DNA from 4 places in the Streptomyces sp. HUAS 31 genome. Region 4 is predicted to be linked to each of the others. Evidence: riboswitches for the same ligand, from Rfam matches in the RefSeq annotation. Region 4 holds a riboswitch; each other region holds the start of a gene.

Region 1 (7,541 bases), 4.3 Mb from region 4:
CGGCGATGCGCACCTCGACGTCCGGACAGACGAACCGCACCATCGCCAGGATCCTCAGGCACCGCTGCGGGGTGAGGTTCCACTCCTTGGCCAGCGGGGTGCCCTCGACCGGGATCAGGAAGTTGACCGGCACCGAGTCCGGGTCCAGCTCGCGCAGCGAGTAGACGACGTCGACCAGGTCCTCGTCGCTCTCGCCCATGCCGGCGATGAGACCGGAGCACGCGGACAGCCCGGCCCCGTGCGCCTTCTGCACGGTGTCGACGCGGTCGGCGTAGGTGTGCGTGGTCGTGATGTCCCCGTACGTCCCCTCGGACGTGTTGAGGTTGTGGTTGTACGCGTCGGCGCCCGCGTCGCGCAGCCGCTCCGCCTGGCCGTCGGACAGCAGGCCGAGGCAGGCGCACACCTCGACGCCCTCGTTCTGGTCCTTGATGGCCTTGATGGTCTCGGAGACCCGGTCCACGTCGCGGTCGGTCGGGCCGCGCCCGGACGCCACCAGACACACCCGCTTGGCGCCACCCGCCAATCCGGCGGCGGCAGCCTGGGAGGCCTGGTCCGGCTTGAGCCAGGTGTACTTCAGGATGCCGGTGGTGGAGCCGAGGCGCTGCGAACAGTAGGAGCAGTCCTCGGGGCACAGGCCCGACTTCAGGTTGACCAGATAGTTGAGTTTCACCCGTCGGCCGAACCAGTGCCGGCGCACCTTGCCGGCCGCGGCCACCACATCGAGCAGGTCGTCGTCGGAAGTGGCGAGGACGGCCAAGGCTTCCTCGCGGGTCGGCAGCTCGCGCCGAAGCCCCTTGTCCACCAGCGTGTTCAGCAGGTCCATGGAAGCTGATCCTGACGTACGGAGGGCGTCCGAGCCAAGGTGAGTTTGCACAACCCTGTCGTTTCGATGTGTGGGTATTGCCACACCGTGGGCGGGCCGCCGTACGGCTAGGGTCTGTCCACTGCCTACAAAAGCGACGTCTGTGTACCGCTCACCAAAGCCCCGGAGGAACCATGGCGTTCGGCTGGATCGACGAGCAGGCGGAGCTGCGCCGCCGCGCCGGGCTCGTACGGACCCTGCGCCCCCGGCCCGCCGTATCACCGCTCCTCGATCTCGCGAGCAACGACTATCTGGGCCTGGCCCGCCATTCGGAGGTCACCGAGGGCGCGGCGCGTGCCTCGCGCACCTGGGGCGGCGGCGCGACCGGCTCCCGGCTCGTCACGGGCACGACGCAGCTGCACGCCGAGCTGGAGCGCGAGCTGGCCGACTTCTGCGGCTTCGAGGCGGCGCTGGTCCTCTCGTCGGGCTACGCGGCCAACCTCGCCGCGGTCACCGCGCTGGCGCCGCACGGCTCGCTGATCGTGTCGGACGCCGGCAACCACGCCTCGCTCATCGACGGCTGCCGACTGGCCAGGGGCACCACCCAGGTCGTCCCGCACTCCGAGCCGGAGGCGGTACGCAAGGCCCTGCACACGCACGAGGGCACGGCGGTCGTCGTGTCCGACACCGTCTTCTCCGTCGACGGCGACGCGGCCCCGCTGGCCGAGTACGCCGAGGCGTGCCGGGAGCGCGGCGCCGGGCTACTGGTCGACGACGCCCACGGCCTGGGCGTCCTGGGTGACGGCGGGCGCGGCGCGGCGTGGGCGGCCGGGCTCGCGGGGGCGGACGACGTCGTCGTCACCGTCACGCTGTCCAAGTCCCTCGGCAGCCAGGGCGGCGCCGTCCTCGGCCCCGCGCGGGTGATCGAGCATCTCGTCAACACCGCGCGGACGTTCATCTTCGACACGGGTCTCGCCCCGGCGTCCACGGGCGCGGCCCTGGCGGCGCTCAGGCTGCTGCGCCGTGAACCGGAGCGGGCGGCGCGGGCGGGTGCGGTGGCACGTGAACTCCACGCACGGCTGACCGCCGAGGGTCTGGAGGCGGTACGTCCGGACGCCGCCGTCGTCTCCGTGCGCGCCCCGTCCCCGGAGAAGGCCGTGCGCTGGGCGGCCGAGTGCCGTGCGGCGGGCCTCGCCGTGGGCTGTTTCCGTCCTCCCTCCGTTCCCGACGGCATCTCACGGCTGAGGCTGACCGCCCGCGCGGACCTCTCCGAGGCCGAGATCGAGCGCGCTGTTCGAGTGATCGGCGAGACACGACCATGAGTCGGCGTGACACGGCCCTGCTCGCACATCGGATGGAACTGATCAGAATCGATCAGGGTTGATCTGATCGGTCAGGGTGGTCAGGACTGGAGCGCGGCCGTGAAACCCGCCCAGCTCTCGGGGGAGAAGAGCAGCGCGGGGCCGGCCGGGTCCTTGGAGTCGCGCACCGCGAGCAGCCCGGTCCAGGGACCGGAGTGCGGCCGTGCCGTCTCGACGCAGTTGTTCGCACCGGTGCTGTAGCTGCTGCGCAACCACCGCGCACCTGCCAGTTCGGTGCTGGACATGAGGTTCCGAGGCATTGCTGTCATGGTGCCTCCTTACACACCGCCACCTAGCGCGGCGATGTAATCCAACGATTCCTCGGGCGAAAGGGCGTGGATCCGAAGGGTGTTGAAGGCCTCCGTGTAGGCCTGGAGGTCTTCTTTCCGTTCGAGGTAGAGGCTACTCGTCAAGTGGTCGAGAACAACCACATCCAGATCAGAAGTGCTCGAAAATGAGAAGATAACGAAAGGGCCAGTGATGCCGACATGCTCGCCGGCCCTGAACGGCAGCACCTGAAGGCGGACTTGGGGCAGTCGGGCGGCCTCCATCAGCCGGCTCAGCTGCCGCGCCATCACCTCGGGCCCGCCGATCTCCCGGCGCAGCACCGCCTCGTCCAGCACCGCGCTCAGCTTCAGCGGCGGATCCGCGCGCAGCACGTCCTGCCTGGCCAGCCGCACCGCGACCAGCGCGTCGAGGCGGTCGTCGGTGTCGCCGTCGAGCCCGCCGACGGCGGCCCGGGTCACCGCCCGGGCGTACTCGGGCGTCTGGAGCAGACCGGGTACCACCGACGTCTCCAGCGTGCGCATCGCCCTCGCCTGGGACTCCAGGCTGATGAAGTCCCGGTACGTCGGCGGCAGTACTCCGCGGTACGCGTGCCACCAGTGATGCCGGCCACCGCCCTCGTCGGAGCCCGCCAACACCACCAGCAATTCCCGCAGTTGGGCGTCCTCCACGCCGTAGACGTCGAGCAGTAACCGCACATCGGCCGGTTTCACCCCGCTGGCGCCGGTTTCGATCCGGCTCACCTTGGATTGATGCCAGCCCGCCAGCCGGGCCGCCTCACCGCTGGTGAACCCCGCCCCGGTGCGTAACGCACGCAGTTCCGCGCCCAGTTTCCGGCGGCGTACCGCGGGACCGTGCTGCATGGGCTACTCCTTACTCCAACCGAGCCACCCAAATACGCTCTGCCGTCGCAGAGTTCACCGCTTCGAGCGACAGATATATGCATATCTTGGTGGATCGCCACCCGTGACGGGTGCGGTAATGGCAGTCTGGCGACGAAGCACCAGTCCGGGACCGTACTCGAACCATCCGCTCCGTGTCGGACCACGGTCCCGTGGGAAAGGGACGACGTCGCCATGGCAGATCACCTGGAAGCATCCGTCACTCTGCCGAGCGATCCCGCCTCGGTCTCCGCGGCCCGGGCCTACGTGCTCACCACCCTCACCGAATGGGGCCTGCCACCGGACACGGAAGTGGCCGACACCATCCGCCTGATCGTCTCCGAACTCACCACCAACGCCGTACAGCACACCCTCGGCCAGTCACCCACCTTCACGGTGGACCTCGCGCTGGACCGTGACGAACACCTGCGCATCGGTGTCACCGACAGCCATCCGCGATTCCCCAAGCGGCTGCCGGCCGCCGTGCAGCAGGACAACGGACGCGGCATGGTGATCATCCGCTGGCTGACCGCGGAATGCGGCGGCAAGTTGAGAGTGCGCCCCACCCGCGAGGGCGGCAAGACCGTCTCCATCGAACTGCCGTGGACGGTCCCCGCCGAGCCGGTCGTCGCCGCGGGACCGCAGGAGTCCTGACCCTTCACGGCTGCAGCGGCTGCCCGGAGCGGGCGAACGTGCCGCGCAGCAGAGCCCGGAAGGCGTCCGCGGCGGGAGCCGCCTCGTCGCCGCGATAGGCGACCGAGATCGTACGGCGCAACCGCCCGCCCTCCAGCGCACGCACGCCCACCGGAGCGACCGACGTGCGCGCCACCATCTCCGGTACGACCGCGACCCCGAGCCCCGCACTGGCCAGGGCGCACACCAGCAGGTACCCCGGCGTCGCCACCAGCACCGACGGCATGGCCCCCGCCTCGGTCAGCGCCGCCTCCACACCCCGCCGGGCCGGAGCGTCCGGCGCCATGCTGATCAGCGGCTGCCCGGCCAGCTCGGTCAGCGGCAGCCGCGTGGCGCCGCTGGTCAGCACATGGCCCGGCGCGGACACCAGGACCAGTTCCTCGACGAGGACCGGCTCGACGCCCACGGATGCGGGCAGCGGGGTCGGTTCCGCGGGCTCGTAGGTGTGCGTCAGCGCCAGATCGACCTCGCCCGCCGCCACCGCGGCGACACCGGCCGACGGTTCGTAGTCGGCGACCGTCAGCTCCACGTCCGGATGCGCCCGGCGGAAGGCGCTCAGGGCCGGCGGCAGCAGATGGATGCCGGCCGTCTGGAAGGTGCCGAGGCGCAGGGTGCCGCCGGACAGGCCGGTCAGCCGGGCGAGTTCGTGCCGGGCCCGGTCCAGCTCGTCGAGCACCCGCCGCGCCCGGGCCACCAGAAGCTCGCCCGCACCCGTCAGCCGTGTGCCCCTGTGGTGCCGTACCAGAAGGGCCGTGCCCGCCTCGCGCTCCAGCTTGGCCAGCTGCTGGGAGAGCGCGGGCGTGGTGTACCCCAGCCGTTCGGCGGCGCGGGTGATCGAGCCCGCCTCCGCGACCGCCACCAGGGCGGCGAGCCGGACCGGGTCGTACATGCGGCCCTCCTTCCGCCTCGGTCACGCATCTGCCTTAAGAAGTGCTTTAGGGATTGCCAGAATATTCGAAATACCTACTGAAGGCTGGCGGGCGGCACGCTGGGGTCCATGGACGCTCAGCTCATCGCCTTCACCGGTGTCTCCGCCGGCCTGGTCGCCATGCCCGGGGCCGACTTCACCGTCGTCGTACGCAACGCCCTCGTCTCCCGCCGGGCGGGCATCGCCTGTGCGCTCGGGATCGGGGCGGGGCTGCTGGTGCACGTGACGATGGCGGTCGTCGGCGTGGCGGCGGTCCTGGCCGCCGTACCGGCGCTGTTCCGCGCGCTCCAGGTGGTCGGCGGCGTCTATGTGCTGTACCTGGGCGTGCAGACCCTGCGGCAGCGGCCCACCGAAGTCGTGGACACGCGTGCGGAGTCCACCGCCCGGCCACTGCGGCAGGGCTTCGTGACCAACGCCCTCAACCCGAAGGCGTCCCTCACGTTCCTCAGCGTGCTGCCGCAGTTCGTGCCCGCGGGCGCTCCGGCCCTGCCCCGGACTCTCCTGCTGGCCATGATCGTGCTGGCGATCGCCCTGGTGTGGTTCCAGGTGGTCGCCCTGCTGGTGGACCGGCTCGGCAGATGGCTGCGCCGGCCGCGCGCCGCACGTGCGGTCACGGTCGCCACCGGCGCCGCACTGACGGCCTTCGGCGCGGCCCTGCTCGCGGGTCCGCTGCTCGCCCTGTGAGGCCCCGAGAGCGGTGACGGCGCGTCAGGGTGCCGCCACCGCCCCCGGGCAGGTCACTTGACCCGGCCGTACCAGACGCTCCTGGTCCAGATCTTCTGCAGCTTGACCACGTCCCCGGTCTTCGGGGAGTGCCAGATCTTTCCCTTCCCGGCGTAGATGCCGACGTGGTAGACGTACGACCCCGAGTGGAAGAACACCAGGTCCCCGGCCTTGCGGTTCTTGGCGGAGATGTGGCGGGTCTTGTTGTACTGCTGGGCAGCCGTGCGGGGCAGCTTCTTGCCCGCCTTCTTGAACGAGTAGAGCGTCAGCCCCGAGCAGTCGAACCGGTTCGGGCCCGTGGCGCCCCACCGGTACGGGGAGCCCTTCTTGGAGGCCGCGACCTGAAGTGCCTTCGACGCCGGTGTGGCTGCCTCGGCCTCGGACGTGAAGCCGGGTGCCACTATCGAGCCGCCCACGGCGGCGATGGTGAGGGCCGAAGCCGTACCGGCCCGGACCATGAGCGACGGGACACGATTGAGCGCAGTCATGCGCAACCCTTCGTCAGCCGCCTGAGAAGGATGACCTGTCGGATTCGGGCTGGCGAAGTTGCCCGGCCGCGTTACCGCGGCTTCACCCCAAGGGCTGCTCGGTTCGAACGAACGTCCGCTCCGGCGACCCGTCTTGCTCGGGTCCTCCACTCCTGCCGATCCACTCCTGTCGACCGGTCATCCGGGCGGCGGCAGGACTCGGCGTCCGCCCGGACCGCCCCGCCGCTGTGGCGGGGGCTTGTCGTCAGACAGGGATCTTGACGCACGGATGAGCGAAATACCCAACGGAATCGGGGGTTTGTGGTGTTACTCACCACTCACCCGTTCGGGTGGGTGACCCCCCGTTCGGGTGAGTGTCCAGATGCCCGAGGAGTCCCGGACCAGGGGCGGAGCGCGTGATTCCGTCTGCCGCTCATGCCTGTTGCGCAACCCTGACGGCCGCACGGCAGGAGGGCCGACTACGCCGAAAGGGGGTACGCCGTTCGGTCCGTTTCAACTCCGTTCCGGACGCCTCGTCAATGGGCCGGGGCGCCCGGGATCCGGCTGCAGGGGTCGTCAACTGTCGGAGCGCGGGGGCACCGTGACGCGAGCCGTGCGGCGCTCTCCGTCCAGCACGCGCAACGCACGCGCCAGCGTGGGAGCGTGCAGCTCCGTCTCACCGCGCTGGTGCATCAGCGCCAGCGCGTCCCGCAGCTCGGCCGCCCTGCTCACGAGCGCCTGGGCGGCCCGCAGTCCGCGATAGGTGTCGCCGTGGTGCGCCGGGTTGATCCGGCCGAGCAGGTCCACGACGTCAAGATAACGGTCGATCAACTCGCCCTCCGCCCGCGTCAGCGCGGGCAGCGGCGGCAATTCGGGTGGCAGCACCGGCCGGTCACCGCCCCGTGGGCGGAGCGAGCGTCTCCTTGCGGCTGGGGATGATCCGGTCCACCAGTCCGTACTCCAGCGCCTCTTGGGCGGTCAGGACCTTGTCCCGCTCGATGTCCTCGGCCACCTGCTCACGGGCGCGTCCGGTGTGCCGGGCGAGCATCTCCTCCAGCCGCGCCCGCACCCGCGTCAGCTCGGCGGCCTGGATCGCCAGATCACTGGCCTGCCCCTCGATCGGCTCGGTCAGCGCCGGCTGATGGATCACCACCCGAGCCCCCGGCAGCGCGAACCGCTTGCCCGGAGTGCCCGCCGCCAGCAGCACGGCGCCGCTCGACCCGGCCTGGCCCAGGCAGATCGTCTCCACGTCGCAGGAGACGAACTGCATCGTGTCGTAGATCGCCGACATGGCGCTGAACGAGCCGCCGGGCGAATTGATGTAGAGCGAGATGTCCTGGTCGGGGTCCTTGTGCTCCAGGTACATGAACTGGGCCATCACGTCGTTCGCCGACGTGTCGT
Region 2 (7,541 bases), 190 kb from region 4:
CGACGAGGCGCACTGCGTCTCCCAGTGGGGCCACGACTTCCGGCCCGACTATCTGTCCCTGTCGCTGCTCGGCGAGCGCTGGCCGGACGTCCCGAGGGTCGCGCTCACGGCGACGGCCACCCGGGCCACCCACCAGGAGATCACCCAGCGCCTGAACATGCCGACCGCCCGGCACTTCGTGGCGAGCTTCGACCGGCCGAACATCCAGTACCGGATCGTGCCGAAGGCCGACCCGAAGAAGCAGCTGCTGAGCTTCCTCAAGGACGAGCACGCGGGCGACGCGGGCATCGTGTACTGCCTGTCCCGCAAGTCGGTGGAGGCCACGGCCGAATTCCTGGCCCGCAACGGCATCGAGGCGGTGCCGTACCACGCGGGCCTCGACGGCGGCACGCGCGCGGCGCACCAGTCCCGGTTCCTACGGGAGGACGGCCTGGTCGTGGTCGCGACCATCGCCTTCGGAATGGGCATCGACAAGCCGGACGTCCGCTTCGTCGCCCACCTCGACCTGCCCAAGTCGGTCGAGGGCTACTACCAGGAGACCGGCCGCGCCGGCCGTGACGGCCTCCCCTCCACGGCCTGGATGGCCTACGGCCTCAACGACGTCATCCAGCAGCGCAAGCTGATCAACTCGGGTGAGGGCGACGAGGCCTTCCGGCGCCGGGCCGCCTCCCACCTCGACGCGATGCTGGCGCTGTGCGAGACGGCCCAGTGCAGGCGCGGCCAGCTGCTCGCCTACTTCGGCCAGGACGCCGAGCCGGTGGGCTGCGGCAACTGCGACACCTGTGTCACCCCGCCGGAGACCTGGGACGGCACGGTCGCGGCGCAGAAGGTGCTGTCGACGGTGGTGCGGCTGCAGCGCGAGCGCGGCCAGAAGTTCGGGGCGGTGCAGATCGTCGACATCCTGCTGGGACGGCGCACCGCCAAGGTGATCCAGTTCGATCACGACCAGCTGTCCGTGTTCGGCATCGGCGAGGACCTCGGCGAGGGCGAATGGCGCGGCGTCGTACGGCAGTTGCTGGCGCAGGGGCTGCTCGCCGTCGAGGGGGAGTACGGGACGCTCGTGCTGACCGAGGCCAGCGGGTCGGTGCTGCGGCGCGAGCGGGAGGTGCCGCTGCGGAAGGAACCGAAGAAGCCGGCGACCTCGCGGTCGGGGTCGGGTTCCGGCGCGCGCGGGGAGAAGAAGGCGAAGGCCGCGGCGGCCGAACTGCCTCAGGAGCTGGTGCCGGCCTTCGAGGCGCTGCGTGCCTGGCGTGCCGAGCAGGCCCGGGAGCAGGGGGTCCCGGCGTACGTCATCTTCCATGACGCCACACTGCGGGAGATCGTGACCGTGTGGCCCGCCTCCGTGCGGGAGCTGGGGAGCATCAGCGGGGTCGGCGAGAAGAAGCTGGCCACGTACGGCGAGGGCGTGCTCGAGGTGCTGGTCTCGGAGCGGGGTGAGCCCGGGGCCGGGGCTGGGGCCGGTTCAGGGGCGGCGTCCAGCGCGGCTCCTGCGGCGGGGCACGGGATGGACGACTGGCCCGAGATGGAGATGGAGCCGGAGCCGGAGGACTGGGCCTAGGGAGGGTCGGGGACTCGATGGTCCGGCACCCCGGTCACGTCAGTGCCGTCAGCCCGGGTGCGAACGTGATCAACAGTGGGAGCAGGGGGATCAGCGCCGCCAGCGTCGTCGTGAGCGCGCGGTCGCGGCGGCCCAGACGGGGCGGGGGCTGGAGGAGGCGGTCGACGCGTTCGCCCAGGAGGCGGTGGGTGGACGCGCAGGACAGGACGCCCCGGTGCTGGTTGAGCTCGATCAGGGCCAGGGCCGTCGTCAGGTGACCGCAGCGGCGGGACGCCGTGTCGTCGGCGGCCAGTTCGACCAGGCGGTGGGTCTGGTCGCAGAAGTGGGCGAACAACGGGATGCGGGGGAATCCGGTGGCGAGCGCGGTGGAGAGGTGCAGCAGCCAGTCGTGGCGGGCGCGGGCATGGCCCCGTTCGTGGGTGAGGACGGCGTCGAGCTGGTGGTCGGTCAGGCGGTGCAGGGCACCGGTGGTGACGATGAGCTGGGCCGGGCTGCCCGGCATCCACCAGGCGTCCGGGTACTCGTCCTCCAGCACCAGCAGCGGACCGCGCGCCGAGCCCAGGCCCGCGGGCAGGTCGGGGGCGCGTTCGCGCAGGTGGGCCCTGGCCACGCCACGCCTGCGGCGGGCCTCGACGGTCTCGCGGGCCAGCATCGCGGTCGTCCAGGCGGCACCGCAGGCCAGCAGCAGGGTCAGGGCGGCGGCCCAGGCGGGCGCGGCCGAGAGGTCGTACGCCTCCGTCACCGACGGCGGAGCCGGAGCGAAGAGCTGGGCGCGCACGGTGCCGAAGACGGCGGCCGTGCCCAGGGACAGCGCCGTCAGACAGCACAGCAGGACCGTGGCGACCAGGCACTGCCACACCCAGAGCGCGACCACGGGTTCCCGTTCGGGCCAGTTGGCCCGGGTCAGTGCTCGGGGGACGGGTACGGCGGCCGTCAGGGCGACGATGCTCAACAGGAGCATGCAGACGGTCATGCCTTGGTCTCCGGATCCTGGACAGGAAGATGAGCGGGCGGCCGTGCGTGGCGGTGGGCCGCGAACGCCGGACACGGCTCGCATCCCACCGCCAGTCAGTATGCCGGTGACGGTCGACGGAGTCAGGGGGAAGGACGCGCCGAATGCGCGGCCCGGACGACCGTCCGGCCGGGGCGCCGGTGCCGTCGCCGCGGACGCGAAACGCCTTGCGGAATCAGCGAGTTGGCCCCGACCTCGACAGGCGAGTGGACCCCGACGTCGGCTTCGGCCCCGACACCGGCCGCCGTCCCGGTGCCGGCCCCGCTCCCGGTCCGGGCTGCCCTTCCGGTGCCGGCCTCGCTCCCGGTCCGGGCCGCCCTCCCCGCCTCGCCGTCACCCCGCCGCGATGCGCCCCGTGACCTCGCCCAGTCCCACCCGGACCCCGCCGGGCCCCGGTGCCCAGGCGGACAGTGTCACCACGTCGCCGTCCTCCAGGAACGTCCGCTTGCCGTCGGGAAGTTCGAGCGGGTCGCGGCCGTTCCAGGTCAGCTCCAGCAGTGAGCCGCGCTCGCCTTCAGTCGGGCCGCTGACCGTGCCGGAGCCGTACAGGTCGCCGGTGCGCAGCGAGGCGCCGTTCACCGTCATATGGGCGAGCTGCTGGGCGGCGGTCCAGTACATGCTGGAGAAGGGCGGCTCGGAGATCACGTGGCCGTTGACGGCCACCGAGATACGCAGGTCGTAGCCGCCGGGTTCGGTCTCGGAGCCGGAGTCGTCCAGGTACGGCAGCAGGGGGTGGGTGCGCCGTGGCGGTGCCACCCGCGCGTCGTCCAGGGCGTCCAGCGGGGTGATCCACGCCGACACCGACGTGGTGAAGGACTTGCCGAGGAAGGGGCCGAGGGGGACGTATTCCCAGGCCTGGATGTCGCGTGCCGACCAGTCGTTGAGCAGGCACAGGCCGAAGACGTGCTCCCGGTAGTCGCCCAGCGCCACCGGCTCGCCCATCCGCGACGGCTTGCCGACCACGAAGCCGACCTCGGCCTCGATGTCGAGCCGGATCGACGGGCCGAAGACCGGCGCCGGATCGGTGGGGGCCTTGCGCTGGCCCGACGGGCGTACGACATCCGTGCCGGACACGACCACGGTGCCGGAGCGGCCGTGGTAACCGATCGGCAGGTGCTTCCAGTTGGGGGTGAGGGAGTCCTCGGCGTCGGGGCGGAAGATCTGGCCGACGTTCCGGGCGTGGTTCTCGGAGGCGTAGAAGTCGACGTAGTCGGCGACCTCGAAGGGGAGGTGCAGGGTCACCGAGGACAGAGGGTGGAAGAGGTCGCGGACGACCTCCTGGTGCGCGGGCACGGTCACCCATGCCGTCAGTGCGCGCCGTACGTCCGACCAGGTGGTGCGGCCGGCGGCGAGCAGCGGGTTCAGGGAGTCCTGGGCGAGCAGCGGGGCGTAGGGCGAGCCGAGGGCCTGGGCGGCCCTGCCCGCGTCGAGGACGTGATCGCCGAGCCGGACGCCGACCCGTCGTGCGGAGTCCGAGCCGGGGAGGGAGAAGACACCGTACGGAAGGTTGTGCGTGCCGAAGGGGTCGCCCTCGGGGAGATCGAAGGGGGGCATGGGGTGCTGCCTCACTCTCATACGCTCCGTATGCCATGTGGTCGGTCGGGCCACACGTTACGTGTGAGCCGCCTGCCTTGGGCAGTGCGAAAACCCGCGTCGCGGGGACCGGTGGCACGGCGGCTCGTCGCCCCCGGCGGCGCCCCGGGCCTACGGCGCGGCCACGTCGGAGTGAAATCACAGAGGCAGGAAGGCAGTTGTGCGCGCAATAGCACAAATGGAACCGGAACAGGTGTCAACACATGTGAACCCAGCAGCCGTCCGGTTCAGGTCGAGTCGATGGGGCTTCCTGTCCGTATTCTCTGATCATGGCCCCACCCATCGCATATTCACTCATCGCCACTGACCTGGACGGGACGCTGCTCCGCGGTGACGACACGCTGTCCGACCGGACCCTCGACGCGCTCGGGCGGGTGGTGGCGGCCGGTGCTCAACACCTCGTCGTCACGGGGCGGCCGGCGCCCAGAGTGCGGCCGCTGCTCGACATCCTGGGCAGTACGGGGCTCGCGGTGTGCGGGCAGGGCGCGCAGCTGTACGACGCCGGCGCGGATCGTCTGCTGTGGTCCGTGACGCTGGACCGGGAGCTGGCGGAGACCGCGCTCGGCAAGATCGAGGCCGAGGTGGGGCAGGTGTACGCGGCCGTCGACCAGGACGGCGTCGACGGGCTCACGCTCATCGAGCCGGGGTATCTGATGCCGCACCCCACGCTGCCCGCCGTACGCGTCAGGCGCCGCGAGGACCTGTGGTGCGAGCCGATCAGCAAGGTGCTGCTGCGCCACCCGACTCTGTCGGACGACGAGTTGGCGGCGACGGCGCGTGCGGTGGTCGGTTCGCTGGCGACGGTCACCATGTCGGGGCCCGGCACCGTCGAACTCCAGCCATGCGGCATCACCAAGGCGACCGGACTCGCGCTCGCCGCCGAGCATCTGGGCCTCGGTCCGCGCGAGACGATCGCCTTCGGGGACATGCCCAACGACATCCCCATGTTCGACTGGGCCGCCCGTGGGGTCGCGATGGCCAATGCGCACCCCGAACTCAAGGCGGTCGCCGACGAGATCACGGCCTCGAACGAGGACGACGGCATCGCCGTCGTCCTGGAGAGACTGTTCGCGGACACCCTGGCGCATATCGCCCGGTAAGGGGCGATATGCGCCGATGGGTGGCCAGCCGCTCCTAGTGGGGCCGCTGCTCCTAGTAGGGCCCGTTCACGTTGTCGATCGAGCCGTAGCGGTCGGCCGCGTAGTTGCACGCGGCCACGATGTTCGCGACCGGGTCGTAGGGGTCGTACACGGTCCCCGGCACGTGGTAGGCCGCGAAGGTCGGGTCGATGACCTGGAGGAGGCCCTTGGACGGGGTGCCGGCCACGGCGTTGGAGTCCCAGTTGTTGATGGCCAGCGGGTTGCCGGACGACTCACGCATGATGTTGCGGTGAATGCCCTCGTACGAACCGGGGATTCCGTTCTGTCCCATGATGTCCAGGGCGTTGCGGATCCAGCCGTCGAGGTTGTCCGGGAACGTCTTCACGGAGGACTGGGTGGCCTGGGCGACGGAGGACTTCTTGGCGGGCGCGGCGGCCTTGGAGGCCGTCCTGCTCGGCGTGCTGACCTTCTTGGTCGCCCGGACCTTCAGGTCGGTGCCGGGGTGGATCAGCCGGGGGTTGTCGCCGATGGCCTTGCGGTTGTCCTTGTAGAGCTGCTTCCAGCCGCCCTGGGCGTCGTAGCGGTCGGCGATGCCGTAGAGCGTGTCGCCCTTCTTGGTGGTGTACGCGACGGAGCCGACCTTCGCCGTGGCGGGCTCGGCGGCGGTTGCGGTGGTCGCGCCCAGGAGGGGGAGGGCGAGAGCGGCGGTGCCGGTTCCGGCGATGACGGCACGGCGGGTGAGCGGGGTGGTGCGGGGGCGGCGGTGCTTGCCTCGGGGCATGGCGCTGTTCCTCTCCGACGCCTGCGAGGTGAGCTGTCGGGTTCGGGCGGGAGATGCCCGGCCGGGCCACCGTGCGGCAGCGCGACTTCACCCCTAGCCGGGCCGGCGCGCCATGAAGGCGTCCGATCCGGCGGCTTACCTGGGTCCCCCGCTCCTGCCGTGCGTTTGTGAGTTGCGTGGGTGGATGACTCGGGCGGCGGCAGGATTAGGCGTCCGCCCGACGAGCGGGAACGTATGCGAGAGCACATGCCCGGAACAAGTGTCGTCGTCACCTGTAGTGCAGTTTGACCTTGGTCTGAGGTGAATGGGGCACTTGATCCTTTGCGGTTGTTAACCCTCAACTTGCTTTCGGTGCAAGGCGGGAAGAGGCGTCGCAGGAGGGGCGTGTCGACGGGCGTGAGTGACCCAACTCACTGGCAGGCGCAAGAGCGGCAAATCGGGCAATGGCTCCAACTCGCCTTTATCCGGCTGTCCGTGGAGTCCGTTTTTCCCGTGTCAGACGGAAAAGCACTCCTTCGCCCTGCGTGGGGACCGCCTCGCGATGATCTTTGTTCCGTCCAACGTGCTTGCGCACAAGGGGAGTTCTGTCGCGCCATGGCCAACGCTTCCGGGTGCGCATGTCGACCCTGAGGGTGGAACCTCGCGTGCGGTGCGAGTCGTTGTCATGGCAGTCCCCCGTCGGGCCGACGGGGGTGTGATCGGTGAGCCGGCCGTCGACGAGGGAGGTCAGGTGGGTGAGGGCGGCCGGGACGGCCGAGGCGGCGGCGGGGCCGGTTCGGGACACGGGTCGCTACTTCCGTATAAGTCGATCGATATCCGGCCTTATCAGGTGATCAAAAACATACCGGCCGTGATCCGATACCGCCCGTGGTGGACGGGTGGGCGGCAGCGGTGATCGAAACCTGACCGGATACGCTGACTTGAGTGATGGCAGCGACCTATCGACAAACCGTGTAACAGCCAGTGGACACCAGCAGACAGGAGACCCCTCGTGACCGTCGTCGGGCCGTTCGGGCTGAGCGTGCGGGACCAGGCTCTGGAAGCCGATGTCCAGGCCGGATTGGCGGCTGTCGAGGAGGGATTGCTCGAAGCCACCAAGAGTGAGGTCCCCTTCATCACCGAGGCCGCCCAGCATCTGGTGCGGGCGGGTGGGAAGCGGTTCCGGCCGCTGCTCGTGATGCTCGCGGCCCAGTTCGGGGACCCGTACGCGCCGGGGGTCGTCCCCTCGGCCGTCGTCGTCGAGCTCACCCATCTGGCGACGCTGTACCACGACGACGTGATGGACGAGGCGGCCGTGCGGCGCGGGGTCGACAGCGCGAACGCCCGCTGGGGGAACTCCGTCGCCGTACTGACCGGCGACTTCCTCTTCGCGCGGGCCTCGCACATCCTCGCCGACCTCGGGCCCGAGGCGGTCCGGGTGCAGGCCGAGGCGTTCGAGCGGCTGGTCACCGGGCAGATCCTGGAGACGGCGGGGCCGCAGGACGGGCGTGACCCCGT
Region 3 (7,541 bases), 1.3 Mb from region 4:
GACGTGCCTCATCAGGGTTTCCAGATCCGCGTTCGGGTGGCGGATCAGATGGCGGGCGGCCGCGATGACCTCGCCGAGGTTGTGCGGCGGCATGTTCGTGGCCATGCCGACGGCGATGCCGGACGCGCCGTTGACCAGGAGGTTCGGGAAGGCGGCGGGCAGCGCCACCGGCTCCCGCTCCTGGCCGTCGTAGTTCGGGGTGAAGTCGACCGTGTCCTCGTCGATCGACTCGGTCATCAGGCTCGTCGCCTGGGCCTGACGGCACTCGGTGTACCGCATGGCGGCCGGCGGGTCGTCGTTGCCCAGCGAGCCGAAGTTGCCGTGGCCGTCGACCAGCGGGACGCGCATGGAGAACGGCTGCGCCATGCGCACCAGGGCGTCGTAGATCGACGCGTCGCCGTGCGGGTGCAACTTACCCATGACCTCGCCGATGACGCGGGCGCACTTCACATAGCCGCGGTCGGGGCGCAGGCCCATCTCGTTCATCTGGTAGACGATGCGGCGGTGCACCGGCTTGAGGCCGTCGCGGGCGTCGGGCAGGGCGCGGGAGTAGATGACCGAGTACGCGTACTCGAGGAAGGAGCCCTGCATCTCGTCGACGACGTCGATGTCGAGGATCTTCTCCTCGTACGAGTCGTCGGGCGGCGGGGTCTTCGTGCTACGGCGGGCCATCGCTGCCGGCTCCTTGCTGAAGCGTGGACGGATCTGACGCGGACCATTGTGGACCGCGGCACTGACAACCACCGACCAGGACCCGATGTTGGGCTCCGGCCCGGCGCGTGAGAAGTGTCGCCGACGGCGGGCCCCATCGGCGACCGACTACGCCATCGAGTGCCGACAGGCCCGGACGAGGGGGCCCGCACCCACACTCCGACCTCGGTGGCAAGCCCACGCCCCACGAGCGTTCACTCGCCGGAGTGATCGCCCCCGTACACACACGGCACATCCACCCCACACGCCACACGCGCGTCCCGAGGGAGCCGTTCTGACCGGGAACTTCGCCGAGCCTTCGCACGCTGCATACAGTGGCAGGAACTTATGCCGAACTGCTCGGCACAAGGAAGTGCACGCGACCGGAAGGACACCTTGCCCATGGGTCACACGGCCACACCGGAGGCACAATCCGGCGGCCTCACCGCGACGGAGCACCGCCTGGCCAACGGCCTGCGCGTGGTGCTCTCCGAGGACCACCTCACGCCGGTCGCCGCGGTCTGCCTCTGGTACGACGTCGGCTCCCGCCACGAGGTCAAGGGCCGTACCGGACTCGCCCACCTCTTCGAGCACCTGATGTTCCAGGGCTCGAACAGCGTCAAGGGCACGGGGCACTTCGAGCTCGTCCAGGGCGCCGGTGGCTCGCTGAACGGCACCACCAGCTTCGAGCGCACCAACTACTTCGAGACCATGCCCACCCACCAGGTGGAGCTCGCGCTGTGGCTGGAGGCCGACCGCATGGGCAGCCTCCTGACGGCGCTCGACGAGGTCAGCCTCGAGAACCAGCGCGACGTCGTCAAGAACGAGCGCCGCCAGCGCTACGACAACGTCCCCTACGGCACGGCCTTCGAGAAGCTGACCGCGCTGTCGTACCCCGACGGACACCCGTACCACCACACTCCGATCGGTTCGATGGCCGACCTGGACGCGGCCAGCCTGGAGGACGCCCGCGCGTTCTTCCGCACCTACTACGCGCCCAACAACGCCGTCCTGTCCGTCGTCGGCGACATCGACCCGGAGCAGACGCTCGCCTGGGTCGAGAAGTACTTCGGCTCCATCCCGGGCCACGACGGCAAGCCCGCCCCGCGCGACGGCTCGCTGCCCGAGGTCATCGGCGAGCAGCTGCGCGAGGTCGTCGAGGAGAACGTCCCCGCGCGGGCGCTGATGGCCGCCTACCGCCTCCCGAACGACGGCACGCGCGAGTGCGACGCCGCCGACCTGGCGCTGACCGTCCTCGGCGGCGGCGAGTCCTCCCGCCTCTACAACCGCCTCGTGCGCCGCGACCGTACGGCTGTCGCGGCCGGCTTCGGCCTGCTGCGCCTGGCCGGCGCGCCCTCGCTGGGCTGGCTGGACGTGAAGACCTCCGGCGACGTCGAGGTGCCCGTCATCGAGTCGGCCGTCGACGAGGAGCTCGCCCGCTTCGCACAGGAGGGCCCCACCGCCGAGGAGATGGAGCGCGCGCAGGCCCAGCTGGAGCGCGAGTGGCTGGACCGGCTCGGCACCGTCGCGGGCCGCGCCGACGAACTGTGCCGGTACGCCGTCCTGTTCGGCGACCCGCAGCTGGCGTTCACCGCCGTGCAGCGTGTCCTCGACGTCACCGCCGACGAGGTCAAGGCCGTCGCCCAGGCCCGGCTGCGCCCCGACAACCGCGCGGTGCTCGTGTACGAGCCGGTCGGCGACGAGGCCGAGGAACTGGAAGCCGCCGCCACCGACGGGGCCGCCCCCGCCACCGACGAGAACGAGGAGTCGGCGCAGTGACCGAGCTCGCCAGCATGGAGTTCCACCCGCAGCCCCAGGCGGGCCAGGCCCGTCCCTGGGCGTTCCCGGCGCCCGAGCGCGGCAAGCTGGACAACGGCCTCACCGTCCTGCGCTGCCACCGCCCCGGCCAGCAGGTCGTCGCCGTCGAGGTGCTCCTGGACACGCCCCTGGACGCCGAGCCGAAGGGCCTCGACGGCATCGCCACGATCATGGCGCGTGCCCTGTCCGAGGGCACCGACAAGCACACCGCCGAGGAGTTCGCCGCCGAGCTGGAGCGCTGCGGCGCCACGCTCGACGCCTACGCCGACCACCCCGGCGTCCGGGTGAGCCTGGAAGTGCCCGTCTCCCGCCTGCCCAAGGCGCTCGGCCTGCTCGCCGACGCCCTCAGGGCGCCCGCGTTCGAGGACAGCGAGGTCGAGCGCCTGGTGCGCAACCGGCTCGACGAGATCCCGCACGAGCTGGCCAACCCCTCGCGCCGGGCCGCCAAGGAGCTCTCCAAGGAGCTGTTCCCGGCGACCTCGCGCATGTCCCGCCCGCGCCAGGGCACCGAGGAAACCGTCGAGGGCATCGACTCGGCGTCCGTACGCGCCTTCTACGAGCGGCACGTACGCCCCGCCACCTCCACCGTCGTGGTCGTCGGCGACCTCACCGGCGTCGACCTCGACGCCCTGCTCGGCGACACCCTGGGCGCCTGGACCGGCTCGCCGGGCGAGACGCGCGCGGTCCCGCCGGTCGTCGCGGACGACACCGGCCGGGTCGTCATCGTCGACCGCCCCGGCGCCGTCCAGACGCAGCTGCTGATCGGCCGCATCGGCCCCGACCGGCACGACCGCGTGTGGCCCGCGCAGGTGCTCGGCACCTATTGCCTCGGCGGCACCCTCACCTCCCGTCTGGACAAGGTCCTGCGCGAGGAGAAGGGCTACACCTACGGCGTGCGGGCCTTCGGTCAGGTCCTGCGCTCCGCCCCGGAGGGCACGGGCGCGGCGATGCTCGCCATCAGCGGCTCCGTCGACACCCCGAACACCGGTCCGGCCCTGGACGACCTCTGGAAGGTCCTGCGCGGTGTCGCGGCCGAGGGGCTCACCGACGCCGAGCGGGACTTCGCCGTGCAGAACCTCGTCGGGGTGGCGCCGCTGAAGTACGAGACCGCGGCGTCCGTGGCGAACACGCTGGCCGACCAGGTCGAGCAGCACCTGCCCGACGACTACCAGGCGACGCTGTACCAGCAGCTGGCCGCGACCGGCACGGTCGAGGCCACCGCGGCGGCCGTGAGCGCCTTCCCTGTGGACCGTCTGGTGACGATCCTCGTCGGTGACGCGGCCGAGATCCGGGAGCCCGTGGAGGCCCTCGGCATCGGCGAAGTCACGGTCGTGGCAGCCGAGTAGAGGACGGGCTCGCGCCGTCCGGCGCCACGCGCGTGCAGAGGCCCTGGTGACCCTTGAGTCACCAGGGCCCCCTTATGCCCGAATTGAGGGAGAGGTTGCCTGTCTGGTCTGTGGGATGCGCTACAAAAGCCGCGATCCGTTTGGGGATTGAAAGACGCCGCGTTTAGCGTCTTCCGGGCTGTCCGTCAGGCAGTGCGCCGCGCCCGCGGCACCGGACAGCCATCGCCGAGTCCCCGTAAGGCGCGAGCCTGGGGAGCCGGGGACCCACCCGTAGTCCCTGGGGTGAATCGGACGCCCGCGCGAGTCGCGAGGGGGCCCGTAGGAGACCTTCCTGCTCCGAACCCGTCAGCTAACCCGGTAGGCGAGAGGGAAGGAAAGGACCAGCCACTTCATGGCGTTCACCTGCGCCACGGGGAAGAACCGCCCCACCGGGAAGCACCGTAAGCCCGGCCGGTTCGAGCGCACCACCGCCCGCGCGGCCGGAGTCGCCGCGCTCACCGCCACCGGAGTCGTCGGCACCCTGGCCGCCCCCGCGCTCGCCGCCGAGCCCGCCGCGGAGCAGACCGGTCTCATACCCGTCGTCACCGTCGAGAACTCCATCGCGGACCAGATCGACGCCCAGGCCATCGCTCAGGAGCGGGCCGCCGCGGAGGCCGCCGCCGCGAAGAAGGCCGCTCAGGAGGCGGCCCGCGAGAAGGCGGCCGCGAAGGCGAAGGCCGAGCGCGAGGCCAAGGAGCGCGCCGCCCGCGAGGCCGAGCGCAAGCGCCTGCTGTCGTACGTCTCCCCGATCGCCGGCTCGTACGTCTCCACCGGCTACAAGTCCGGCGGCGCCGTCTGGTCCTCCGGAAGCCACACCGGCGTCGACTTCCACGCCGCCAGCGGCACCTCCGTCCACGCGGTCGGCTCCGGCACCGTCGTCGAGGCCGGCTGGGGCGGGGCGTACGGCAACAACATCGTGATCAAGATGAACGACGGCACGTACACGCAGTACGGCCACCTGTCGTCCATCGGCGTCTCGGTCGGCCAGGCCGTCACCCCGGGCCAGCAGATAGGCCTGTCCGGCGCCACCGGCAACGTCACCGGGCCGCACCTGCACTTCGAGGCCCGCACGACGCCGGAGTACGGCTCCGACATCGACCCCGTCGCCTATCTGCGCGGGCACGGCGTGAACGTCTGACGCCACCACCGCGCATCCTCGAAGCCCCGGCTCCCCGAGCCGGGGCTTTCGTTGTTTCCGGACGTTACGCTGACCAAAAAATATCCATGGATTCCGGCTCGCCGTCGGAAATTCCGGCCGGTTGCAATAGAGTCCTCGGGAACACGTCATTCGTCGACGTTTCACGGGGATTAAGGCGGAGGTCGGTCATGCGTATTCCGGCGCACTCGGTGTGCACGGCGATCCGGGACGACATCGTCGCCGGTGTCTACGAGCGCGGCAGCCGGCTCACCGAGGAACTGCTCGCCCGCCGCTACGGCGTCTCCCGTGTCCCCGTGCGCGAGGCCCTGCGCACCCTGGAGGCGGAGGGCTTCGTGGTGACCCGGCGCCACGCGGGCGCGTGCGTCGCCGAACCGACCGAGCAGGAGGCAGCCGACCTGCTGGAGATGCGCGGCCTGCTGGAACCCCTGGGCGCCTCCCGGGCCGCCCAGCGGCGCACCGAGGCCCATCTGAAGGTCCTGCGCGGCCTGGTCAGGCTGGGGCAGGAGCGGGCCAAGCGCGGGAACAGCGACGACCTGCGCTCTCTGGGCAGCTGGTTCCACGAGACGCTCGCCCAGTCCACCGGCAGCCCCGCCCTGACCTCGATACTGGCCCAGCTGCGCCACAAGATCGCCTGGATGTACGCCGTGGAGGCGCCCGCCGATCCCGTGGAGTCCTGGACCGAGCACGGCGCGATCGTGGACGCGGTGGCGCGCGGCGACGGCGAACGCGCCCGCGCGATCACCGCTGTGCACACCGAGCGCTCCCTCGCGGCGCACCGTCTGAGGTTCGGCACCGGCGGCGAGCGCGCGGAGCGTGTGAGGAATTCGCAACATCCCGTAAACATGCCGAGCCTGCGGCATTAACACAGGCGCCGTATACAAAGAAGAGATATTCGGCGGCGGGTAATTTCCGCTGCCCTTTTTCGGATGTGTCACCGCCGTGCGTTAAATTCCGTCGGCGCCCTCCCGAAAACAGCGAAGCCGCGCCCGCCGGAAAGGCGGACGCGGCTTCACCGTTCGATCGGGATACCCGCTCAGGTCATTCAGACCGTCTCGGGCAGCTCCTCGAGTCCCTCGGAGACCAGCTTCGCCAGACGGTCGAGGGCGGCGTCCGCACCCTCGGCGTCGGAGGCGAGGACGATCTCCTCGCCGCCCTGGGCGCCCAGGCCCAGCACGGCCAGCATGGAGGCCGCGTTGACGGGGTTGCCGTCAGCCTTGGCGATCGTCACCGGGATACCTGCGGCCGTGGCGGCCCGGACGAAGATGGAAGCGGGGCGGGCGTGGAGGCCCTCGGCCCAGCCGACGTTGACGCGGCGCTCAGCCATGTGATGCTGCCCTTCGGTGTTCAGGGTTGTCTAGACCAGTTTCCCACACTCGTGAAGCAGGCCGGGAGGGACAAAACACCCTCCCGTGGTGACCGTGGGGTCGCGGCCTCGACCCCATGTGACGTCCCGAACAGACTGCCTCGCGCCGTTGTCGTACGCGAGCCGTAATCTGGGCCCCATGCAGAGCGCCTCGGACAGGCACGAGTACCCCGCCCACTGGGAAGCCGACGTGGTGCTGCGCGACGGCGGCACCGCGCGCATCCGCCCCATCACCGTTGATGACGCCGAGCGCCTGGTCAGCTTCTACGAGCAGGTGTCGGACGAGTCGAAGTACTACCGCTTCTTCGCGCCCTACCCGCGACTGTCCGCGAAGGACGTCCACCGCTTCACGCACCACGACTTTGTGGACCGGGTGGGACTCGCGGCCACGATCGGCGGCGAGTTCATCGCCACCGTACGCTACGACCGGATCGGCGCCGACGGAATGCCCGCGTCCGCACCGGCCGACGAGGCCGAGGTCGCCTTCCTCGTCCAGGACGCCCACCAGGGACGCGGCGTCGCCTCCGCCCTCCTCGAACACATCGCGGCGGTCGCCCGCGAACGCGACATCCGCCGGTTCGCCGCCGAGGTGCTGCCCGCCAACACCAAGATGATCAAGGTGTTCACGGACGCCGGGTACACCCAGAAGCGCAGCTTCGAGGACGGCGTCGTACGCCTGGAGTTCGACCTGGAGCCGACCGACCGCTCGCTCGCCGTGCAGTACGCCCGCGAGCAGCGTGCCGAGGCCCACTCCGTACGGCGGCTGCTGGTGCCCGGCTCCGTCGCCGTCATCGGCACCGGCCGCACCCCCGGCGGCGTCGGCCGCGGCGTCCTCGGCAACATCAGGGACGCCGGGTTCACGGGCCGGCTGTACGCCGTGAACAAGGCGTTCCCCGAGGACCTCAAGGAACTCGACGGGGTGCCCGCGCACCGCTCCGTGCGGGACATCGAGGAGCAGGTCGACCTCGCGGTGGTCGCCGTGCCGGCCGAATACGTCCCCGACGTGGTCACCGAATGCGGCGAGCACGGCGTGCAGGGCCTGGTCGTGCTGTCCGCCGGATACGCCGAGAGCGGGCCCGACGGACGCGAGCGCCAGCGCGAACTCGTCCGGCACGCGCGTACGTAC
Region 4 (7,541 bases):
CATAGAGGGGATCTGCGAGCGCACCGGCAGCAGGCAGGTCGATGTCGTCGGGCACAGCCTCGGCGGGCTGATAGCGCGTTATTACGTGCAGCGCCTCGGCGGCGACCACAGGGTCCGCACCCTCGTCACGCTCGGCACGCCGCACTCCGGCACGAGTGTCGTCCCGCTGGCGAACGCGCACCCCATCGTGCGCCAGATGCGCCCCGGCTCACCCATCCTCGAAGAGCTGGCCCTTCCCGCACCGGGCTGCCGTACGCACTTCGTGAGCTTCTGGAGCGACCTCGACCATCTGATGGACCCGCTGGAGACGGCCTGCATCGACCACCCGGACCTGCTGGCGCAGAACGTCCGAGTGAGCGGCGTCGGCCACCTCGCCCTGCCGGTGCACCCGGCAGTCGCGACCGGGATCCGGCAGGCCCTCGACGCCACCCGCACCGGAGCCGCAACCGTCGCCCAGGCCGACGGCATGACGGTGGCGTAACCACCCCGCCGCCACCCGTCGCCACCCCGCGAACAGCCTCGGCACAGCCCGAGCACAGCGGTCCGACATCGAACAATCTTCGAACACAAGGCCAACATCGCGCCCGCAGTCCGCCAAAACACGGCCGAATGCCCGTTTCCTTCGCGCGCGAAACCTGCCGAAGATTGTCGTGCCCGCGTACTGCCGGGTACAGTCGCCGCACTGCTCTGGCAGCCCCTGTAGTCGAGGCGAGAGAGAAGTTGGTGAACGATCGTCACCCGTCTGGGACCATGACGTCTCCGACTCCGGCTCCCGACGCCGCCTCGGCGCATTACGCGCCGTACGGCACGCAGGAAGCCCATTACGGTGACTCCACCACCTACGGCACCTACGACGCCACAGGTTTTGCGACCGCCGGTCACGCAGCACCGACCTTCGACGCGGACCCCCTGTTCGGCAGCCTCCCGGGCGACGGCACGGGCACCGGCACCGGCACGTACGACGCCACCCAGTGGTCCACGGGCAGCCACCACACCGCGCACTACGACGCCTACGCGGCCCAGCATCAGGCCGCCTACGACACCGGCGCGTACGAGACCGCGGCCTGGGGCACCGACCACGAGCGGCTCGCCTTCGTCCCGCAGCAGGCCAACGGCCATGACGTCTCCGGCCAGTGGGACGCGAACGCCTGGCTCCAGCCCGACCAGACGGCCGCCCCCCAGCCCGACCAGACCCAGAACTGGGCATGGGGCACGGCAGCCTTCGACACCGGGGCGTACGACGCCACCCAGTGGAACTCCGACGGCAGCACGACGCAGACGACCGGCGACTTCGAGCCGTCAGCAGAATCCTTCGACCAGCAGGCGACCGCGCACTTCGACCAGATCGAGCACGGCACCGCCGCGGGTTACGACGAGCACACGCAGTACGACGAACACGCGGCCTACGAAGAGCACACGGGCTACGACGAGCACGTCTCGTACGAGGACCACACGGCCTCCTACGACGAGCACACTCAGTACGACAACGCCCCGTACGCCGACGAGGCCCAGCACGAAGCCGAGTTGACGTCCACCGGCGAACTCCCCGCCGTGGCCCCTCTCCTCGACGACCAGGAGGAGACCACTCCGGCCCCCTCCCCCCGCGCCGGCTCCCGCAGCGGAGCGCGCTCCCGTCGTCGTACGCCCCCGAAGCGCTCCGCGCTGCTGACGATCGCCGTCCCCTCCGCCTGCGTCATGGGCGTCGCGGGGATCGCCGCCGCCTCCGTCGGCAACCTGACCGACGACAAGGACGCGTCCACGCTCGCCTCCGAGGGCGACGCCGTGAAGCCGTCCACCGCGAACAACAAGCTGGACACCCAGCTCGAGAGCCTCTCCGCAGGCGCCGACGACTTCGCCGACCGGGCCAGCCGTACCCAGGAGCGCATCGACCTCAAGGCGCAGCAGGCGGCCGAGAAGCGCAAGGCCGCCGAGGAGGCCGCCCGCAAGGAGCGGCTGCGTCCGAAGTTCGCGGTTCCGGTCGCGCAGCACGGCCTCAGCGCCTACTTCGGCCAGTCCGGCATCAACTGGATGTCCGTGCACACCGGGATCGACTTCCCGGTCTCGTACGGCACGACGGTGATGGCCGCGACCGACGGCACCGTCCGCACACAGTGGAACAGCGCCTACGGCAACATGATGATCGTGACCGCGAAGGACGGCACGGAGACGTGGTACTGCCACCTCTCCAGCTACCGCGTCGCCTCCGGCACGACGGTCAAGGCCGGCGACCCGATCGCGTACTCCGGCAACTCCGGCAACTCGACGGGCCCGCACCTGCACTTCGAGGTCCGGCCCGGCGGCGGCTCGGCGATAGACCCGCTGTCCTGGCTGCGCAGCCACGGGGTCGACCCGTCGTAAGCAAGGCCACCGCCTGAACACGCGCCCCCGCCCTGCAAACGGCAGCGGGGGCGCACTTGTCGGAACAGCCGCTAGAGCTTCTCCACCGGCGCGTACCGCAGCAGCAGCCGCTTCGGCTTGGTGTCCCCGAAGTCGATCGTCGCCTCGGCGTTCGCGCCCGTGCCCTTCACACCCGTCACCGTGCCGAGCCCGAACTGGTCGTGCGTGACACGGTCGCCGACGGCGAGCTGGACGACCGGCTTCTCGGAGGTGCGGCGCGTGGCGAAGCCGGACGCGCCCGACGCCGAGGAACGCGAGCGGGACGACGACAGCGAGGCGGCGACCCCGGACACGGGCCCGGAGGAGACCGGCGCGGTCGCCCCGGTGCGCTTCCAGTCCACGTGCGCCGCCGGGATCTCCTCCAGGAAGCGGGACGGCGGGTTGTACGACGGCTGCCCCCACGCGCTGCGCATCGCCGAGCGCGTCAGATACAGCCGCTCACGCGCGCGCGTGATGCCGACGTACGCGAGCCGCCGCTCCTCCTCCAGCTCCTTGTTCTGGCCGAGGGCGCGCATGTGCGGGAAGACGCCGTCCTCCATGCCGGTGAGGAAGACGACCGGGAACTCCAGGCCCTTGGCGGTGTGGAGGGTCATCAGGGTGATGACGCCGGAGCCGTCCTCCTCCTCGTCCGGGATCTGGTCGGAGTCGGCGACGAGCGCGACCCGCTCCAGGAACTCGGAGAGCCCGCCGACGGCCTCGCCCTCACCCGTCTCCTGCTCGAACTCCAGGGCGACGGCCGCGAGTTCCTGAAGGTTCTCGATACGGGTCTCGTCCTGCGGATCCGTCGAAGCCTGCAACTCGGCCAGATAGCCGGTCCGTTCGAGGACCGCCTCCAGGACGGTCGCCGGTCCGGCACCGGACTCGACGATCGTACGGAGCTCCTCCATCAGCGTGTTGAACCGCTTGACGGCGTTGGTGGACCGCGCGGCCATGCCGTACGCCTCGTCGACGCGCTTCAGCGCCTGCGGGAAGCTGATCTTCTCCCGCTGCGACAGCGCGTCGATCATCGCCTCGGCCCGATCGCCGATGCCCCGCTTGGGCACGTTCAGGATGCGCCGCAGCGGTACGGAGTCCTCGGGGTTGGCCAGCACCCGCAGGTAGGCCAGGACGTCCCGGACCTCCTTGCGCTCGTAGAAGCGGACCCCGCCGACGACCTTGTAGGGCAGCCCGACGCGGATGAAGATCTCCTCGAAGACACGGGACTGGGCGTTCGTCCGGTAGAAGACGGCGACGTCGCCGGCCTTCGCGTCACCCGCGTCCGTCAGTCGGTCTATCTCCTCGGCGACGAACTGCGCCTCGTCGTGCTCGGTGTCCGCGACATAGCCGGTGATGCGCGCGCCCGCGCCCGCGTTGGTCCACAGGTTCTTGGGGCGGCGGGACTCGTTGCGCTCGATGACGGCGTTGGCGGCGGTCAGGATCGTCTGCGTGGAGCGGTAGTTCTGCTCCAGCAGGATCGTCGTCGCGTCCGGGTAGTCCTCCTCGAACTGGAGGATGTTGCGGATGGTGGCGCCCCGGAAGGCGTAGATCGACTGGTCGGCGTCACCCACCACGCACAGCTCGGCGGGCGGGACGTCGTGCGAGCTCGGCGGCACGTCGACGGGGTGCTCGCCGGTCCCGACGAGCTCGCGCACCAGCGTGTACTGGGCGTGGTTGGTGTCCTGGTACTCGTCCACCAGCACATGGCGGAAGCGCCGGCGGTAGTGCTCGGCGACGTCCGGGAAGGCGCGCAGCAGGTTGACCGTCGTCATGATCAGGTCGTCGAAGTCGAGGGCGTTGGCCTCCCGCAACCGCGACTGGTACAGGGCGTACGCCTGCGCGAGGGTCTTCTCGAAGCCGTCGGTCGCCTGGGCGGCGAAGTCCTCCTCGTCGATCAGCTCGTTCTTCAGGTTGCTGATCTTGGCGCTGAAGGACTTGGGCGGATACCGCTTGGGATCGAGATCGAGATCCCGGCAGACGAGGGCCATGAGCCGCTTGCTGTCGGCGGCGTCGTAGATCGAGAAAGAAGACGTGAACCCGAGCTTCTTGCTCTCCCGCCGCAGGATGCGCACGCACGCGCTGTGGAAGGTCATCACCCACATCGCGTTGGCGCGCGGGCCGACGAGCTGCTCGACACGCTCCTTCATCTCGCCCGCGGCCTTGTTGGTGAAGGTGATCGCGAGGATCTGCCCCGGATGCACGTTCCGCTCGGCGAGGAGGTGGGCGATGCGGTGGGTGAGCACACGCGTCTTGCCGGACCCGGCGCCGGCCACGATGAGCAGCGGGGTGCCGGAGTGGACGACGGCGGCACGCTGGTTGTCGTTCAGCCCCTCCAGCAGCGCCGCGGCGTCGATGACCGGCCGCGGGGCGCCGTCGCGGTAGTGGCCGTCCCGGTCCGGTGGCACGTCGAACTTCCCACCGAACAGATCGTCCGGAACCGGTTCCGGAGCGTGGTCGTCCTCGGGCGGCTGCGGGTGCTCTTCCTCGTGGGCCCGAGGGGCCTGGAGGTCCGCCAGGAAGCTGTCGTCAAAGAGGCTGCTCATCGCTCTCCGAGTCTAGGCCGCCCCACTGACAGCCCGCCCCCACCCTCGAAACTTCCCCGCCGCGAAACCCCGACGATCACCCTCCAAACCCCTCCCTCACCCCCAGCAACCACCCCACCACAACCCGCAACCAGCCACCCCAGACAACCACCTAAACTCCCAAATCAACCCACTCACACCCACCGCCCCCAAAACCCCGCACGTCTCCCGAACCGACCACCGCCCGCAACGTTTGGGGCCAAGGTCACGAAAATGTATCGGGCATATCGAACATCAACCTTCACAGGGGCCACACGAGTTGGCTACCGTGCCGGGCAGGCCGTACGACCCCCACCGGCGAACGACGCCGGGCCGCACGGCCTCCGCCGAGTCCGGCACGCCTCACGGCGACCGGAGCCGGGGACCCACCGAACTTGGGGTGAATCGGCCCGACTTCCCTCGCGGGGACAGGCCGTAGGGCAACCCTTCCGAACCACCCGCCCGAACCCGACAGCTAACTCGGTAGGCGGAATATGGAAGGAGTCGCCTCCCTTGGCGTCGCACCGCAAGTCGCGTCCCGCCGGTACGCGCGTAGCAGGCATACGCACCCCTGCCCTCGCCACGGCAGCCCTCACGTCCGTGGCCCTGCTGTCCCAGACGGCCAACGCCAGCCCGTCGACGGACGACAAGCCCAGCCTCGAAGAGGTCGAGAAGAAGGTCGACGACCTCTACCGCCAAGCGGAGTCGGCAACCGAGAAGTACAACTCGGCCAAGGACAAGACCACGAAGCAGCGCAAGCGCGTCGACACCCTCCTCGACGACGTCGCCAAGCGCACCCAGAAGCTCAACGAAGCCCGCGAGGAACTCGGCCGCAACGCAGCCGCCCAGTACCGCACCGGCGCCGCGGCCCCCGACACGGCGACCTTCCTCCTGGCGGACAACCCGCAGGACTACTTCGACCAGACCCAGCTGATGGACCGTATGACCGGCCGTCAGAAGGAGTCGGTCGACGACTACTTCACCCAGCAGTCCGAGACGATGGAGAAGCGCCGGGAGGCCACCCAGAGCCTCGAGACGCTCACCGACTCGCAGAACGACCTCAAGTCGGCCAAGGCCACCGTCCAGCAGAAGCTCTCCGACGCGCGTGAGCTCCTCTCGAAGCTGACGGCCGAGGAGAAGGCCCGCCTCGCCGCGATCGAGAAGCGCAAGCAGGAGGAGGCCGCCCGCAAGGCCGCGGACCTGGCCCGCCAGCAGGCAGAGGCCGAGCGCCAACGCCAGGAGGAGTCGGCCGCCGCCCAGCAGCAGGAGAGCACCCGGCCTCCGGCGGACTCGGGCACCTCGGACTCATCCTCCGCGGACTCCTCGTACGCCACCAAGGCCGAGAAGACCCTGGCCTTCGCCCGCTCCCAGATCGGCAAGCCGTACGTCTGGGGCGCCACCGGCCCCGACTCCTACGACTGCTCGGGCCTCACCCAGGCCGCCTGGAAGGCCGCCGGCGTCGACATCCCCCGAGTCACCTACGACCAGGTCAACGCCGGCACCACGGTCCCCCTCTCCAGCGCCCAGCCCGGCGACCTGGTCTTCTTCTACGACGACGTCACCCACGTGGGCATCTACATCGGCAACGGCATGATGATCCACGCCCCCAAGCCCGGCGCGTACGTCCGCGAGGAGTCGATCTACTACGACGGCGAGTCGTCGATCCACAGCGTGGTCCGCCCGGCCTGACAGGAACGGACGCTTCCCCGGCGGCACCCGCACCCGCGTACGGCGGCAAGGGGACGTGCCGGGGGGTGTCCGCCCGCAGCGGCGGGCGTCAACAAACAGCACCCTTCTGAGGCCGGGCAACCGCCCGACCGAGGACGGACACCCCCCGGCACGGCCCCGACCCACCCCCCACCCGCAGGCGCTACGCGAACCCCCACCCATCCCGCACAGGCCGCCGCAGGCACCACAACCGAACCACCCCGACACAGGACGATTTCCCGACACCCCCGAGCGCGCCCCACGGCCATCCCCCACCCCGCTCCATAGCATCGCCCCATGTCCGGCCCCACGACCCCCACCTCCCCCCTCCACACCCGGTGGTCGCAGCGACCCCCCACAGCCGGCGCCGCGGTCATGGCCACCGGCATCCTCTCGGTAGCCCTGCACCAGACGGACTACGAGACCCTCTCCCGCATCGCCCTGGCCCTCGCCTGCACGGTCTGGCTGGCCCTGGCCGCCGACTTCACCGTCCGCTTCCTCCAGGACCGCGAAAGATGGCTGAAAGAGGCGGCCACCCCCGCCGCCCTCACCGCCATCGCCGCGACGACAGTCCTCGGCACCCGATTCACCGCCCTCGGCTGGGTGACCCTCGCCGAGGCCCTCCTGGCCCTGGCCACCGTGCTCTGGCCGATGCTCCTGCTCACCGTCCTGCGCCACTGGCGCCGCCAGATGCCCGGCGCGATCTTCCTGGGCTGCGTGGCCACAGAGGGCCTGGCGGTACTGGGCGCCACACTCGCCGCCGCCGAGACCACGGCATGGCTCGCCCACATGGCACTCGTGTTCTTCTGGCTCGGCCTGGTCCTCTACGTCGTGGCCCTGCCCCGCTTCGACCGGCGCCAGCTCGCCCGAGGCGCCGGCGACCAGTGGGTGGCGGGCGGC

What was found. A riboswitch is a leader RNA that binds a small molecule or an ion and turns the genes downstream of it on or off. The one in region 4 is predicted to bind cyclic di-AMP.
Region 1: another riboswitch for cyclic di-AMP. It lies ahead of PGH47_RS06125 (C40 family peptidase); the one in region 4 lies ahead of PGH47_RS25920 (C40 family peptidase).
Region 2: another riboswitch for cyclic di-AMP. It lies ahead of PGH47_RS24985 (LysM peptidoglycan-binding domain-containing protein); the one in region 4 lies ahead of PGH47_RS25920 (C40 family peptidase).
Region 3: another riboswitch for cyclic di-AMP. It lies ahead of PGH47_RS31700 (M23 family metallopeptidase); the one in region 4 lies ahead of PGH47_RS25920 (C40 family peptidase).

What each region holds. Positions count from the first base shown of each region.
Region 1 covers NZ_CP116353.1:1,435,481-1,443,021, reverse strand. Annotated here, with positions in the region: gene bioB (biotin synthase BioB) at 1-823, opposite strand, end outside; gene PGH47_RS06155 (8-amino-7-oxononanoate synthase) at 997-2,124, shown strand; gene PGH47_RS06150 (DUF397 domain-containing protein) at 2,205-2,432, opposite strand; gene PGH47_RS06145 (helix-turn-helix domain-containing protein) at 2,442-3,311, opposite strand; gene PGH47_RS06140 (ATP-binding protein) at 3,525-3,983, shown strand; gene PGH47_RS06135 (LysR family transcriptional regulator) at 3,988-4,911, opposite strand; gene PGH47_RS06130 (LysE family translocator) at 5,020-5,634, shown strand; gene PGH47_RS06125 (C40 family peptidase) at 5,688-6,161, opposite strand; cyclic di-AMP (ydaO/yuaA leader) riboswitch at 6,165-6,297, opposite strand; gene PGH47_RS06120 (hypothetical protein) at 6,717-7,025, opposite strand; gene PGH47_RS06115 (ATP-dependent Clp protease proteolytic subunit) at 7,033-7,541, opposite strand, start outside.
Region 2 covers NZ_CP116353.1:5,578,539-5,586,079, forward strand. Annotated here, with positions in the region: gene recQ (DNA helicase RecQ) at 1-1,558, shown strand, start outside; gene PGH47_RS24970 (M56 family metallopeptidase) at 1,593-2,531, opposite strand; gene fahA (fumarylacetoacetase) at 2,904-4,124, opposite strand; gene PGH47_RS24980 (HAD family hydrolase) at 4,433-5,263, shown strand; gene PGH47_RS24985 (LysM peptidoglycan-binding domain-containing protein) at 5,316-6,044, opposite strand; cyclic di-AMP (ydaO/yuaA leader) riboswitch at 6,050-6,218, opposite strand; gene PGH47_RS24990 (polyprenyl synthetase family protein) at 7,036-7,541, shown strand, end outside.
Region 3 covers NZ_CP116353.1:7,108,487-7,116,027, forward strand. Annotated here, with positions in the region: gene PGH47_RS31685 (DNA gyrase/topoisomerase IV subunit A) at 1-672, opposite strand, end outside; gene PGH47_RS31690 (M16 family metallopeptidase) at 1,093-2,469, shown strand; gene PGH47_RS31695 (M16 family metallopeptidase) at 2,466-3,854, shown strand; cyclic di-AMP (ydaO/yuaA leader) riboswitch at 4,068-4,233, shown strand; gene PGH47_RS31700 (M23 family metallopeptidase) at 4,246-5,031, shown strand; gene PGH47_RS31705 (GntR family transcriptional regulator) at 5,220-5,915, shown strand; gene PGH47_RS31710 (HPr family phosphocarrier protein) at 6,095-6,376, opposite strand; gene PGH47_RS31715 (bifunctional acetate--CoA ligase family protein/GNAT family N-acetyltransferase) at 6,555-7,541, shown strand, end outside.
Region 4 covers NZ_CP116353.1:5,773,173-5,780,713, reverse strand. Annotated here, with positions in the region: gene PGH47_RS25935 (esterase/lipase family protein) at 1-481, shown strand, start outside; gene PGH47_RS25930 (M23 family metallopeptidase) at 751-2,358, shown strand; gene pcrA (DNA helicase PcrA) at 2,430-4,916, opposite strand; cyclic di-AMP (ydaO/yuaA leader) riboswitch at 5,270-5,439, shown strand; gene PGH47_RS25920 (C40 family peptidase) at 5,448-6,623, shown strand; gene PGH47_RS25915 (tellurite resistance/C4-dicarboxylate transporter family protein) at 6,939-7,541, shown strand, end outside.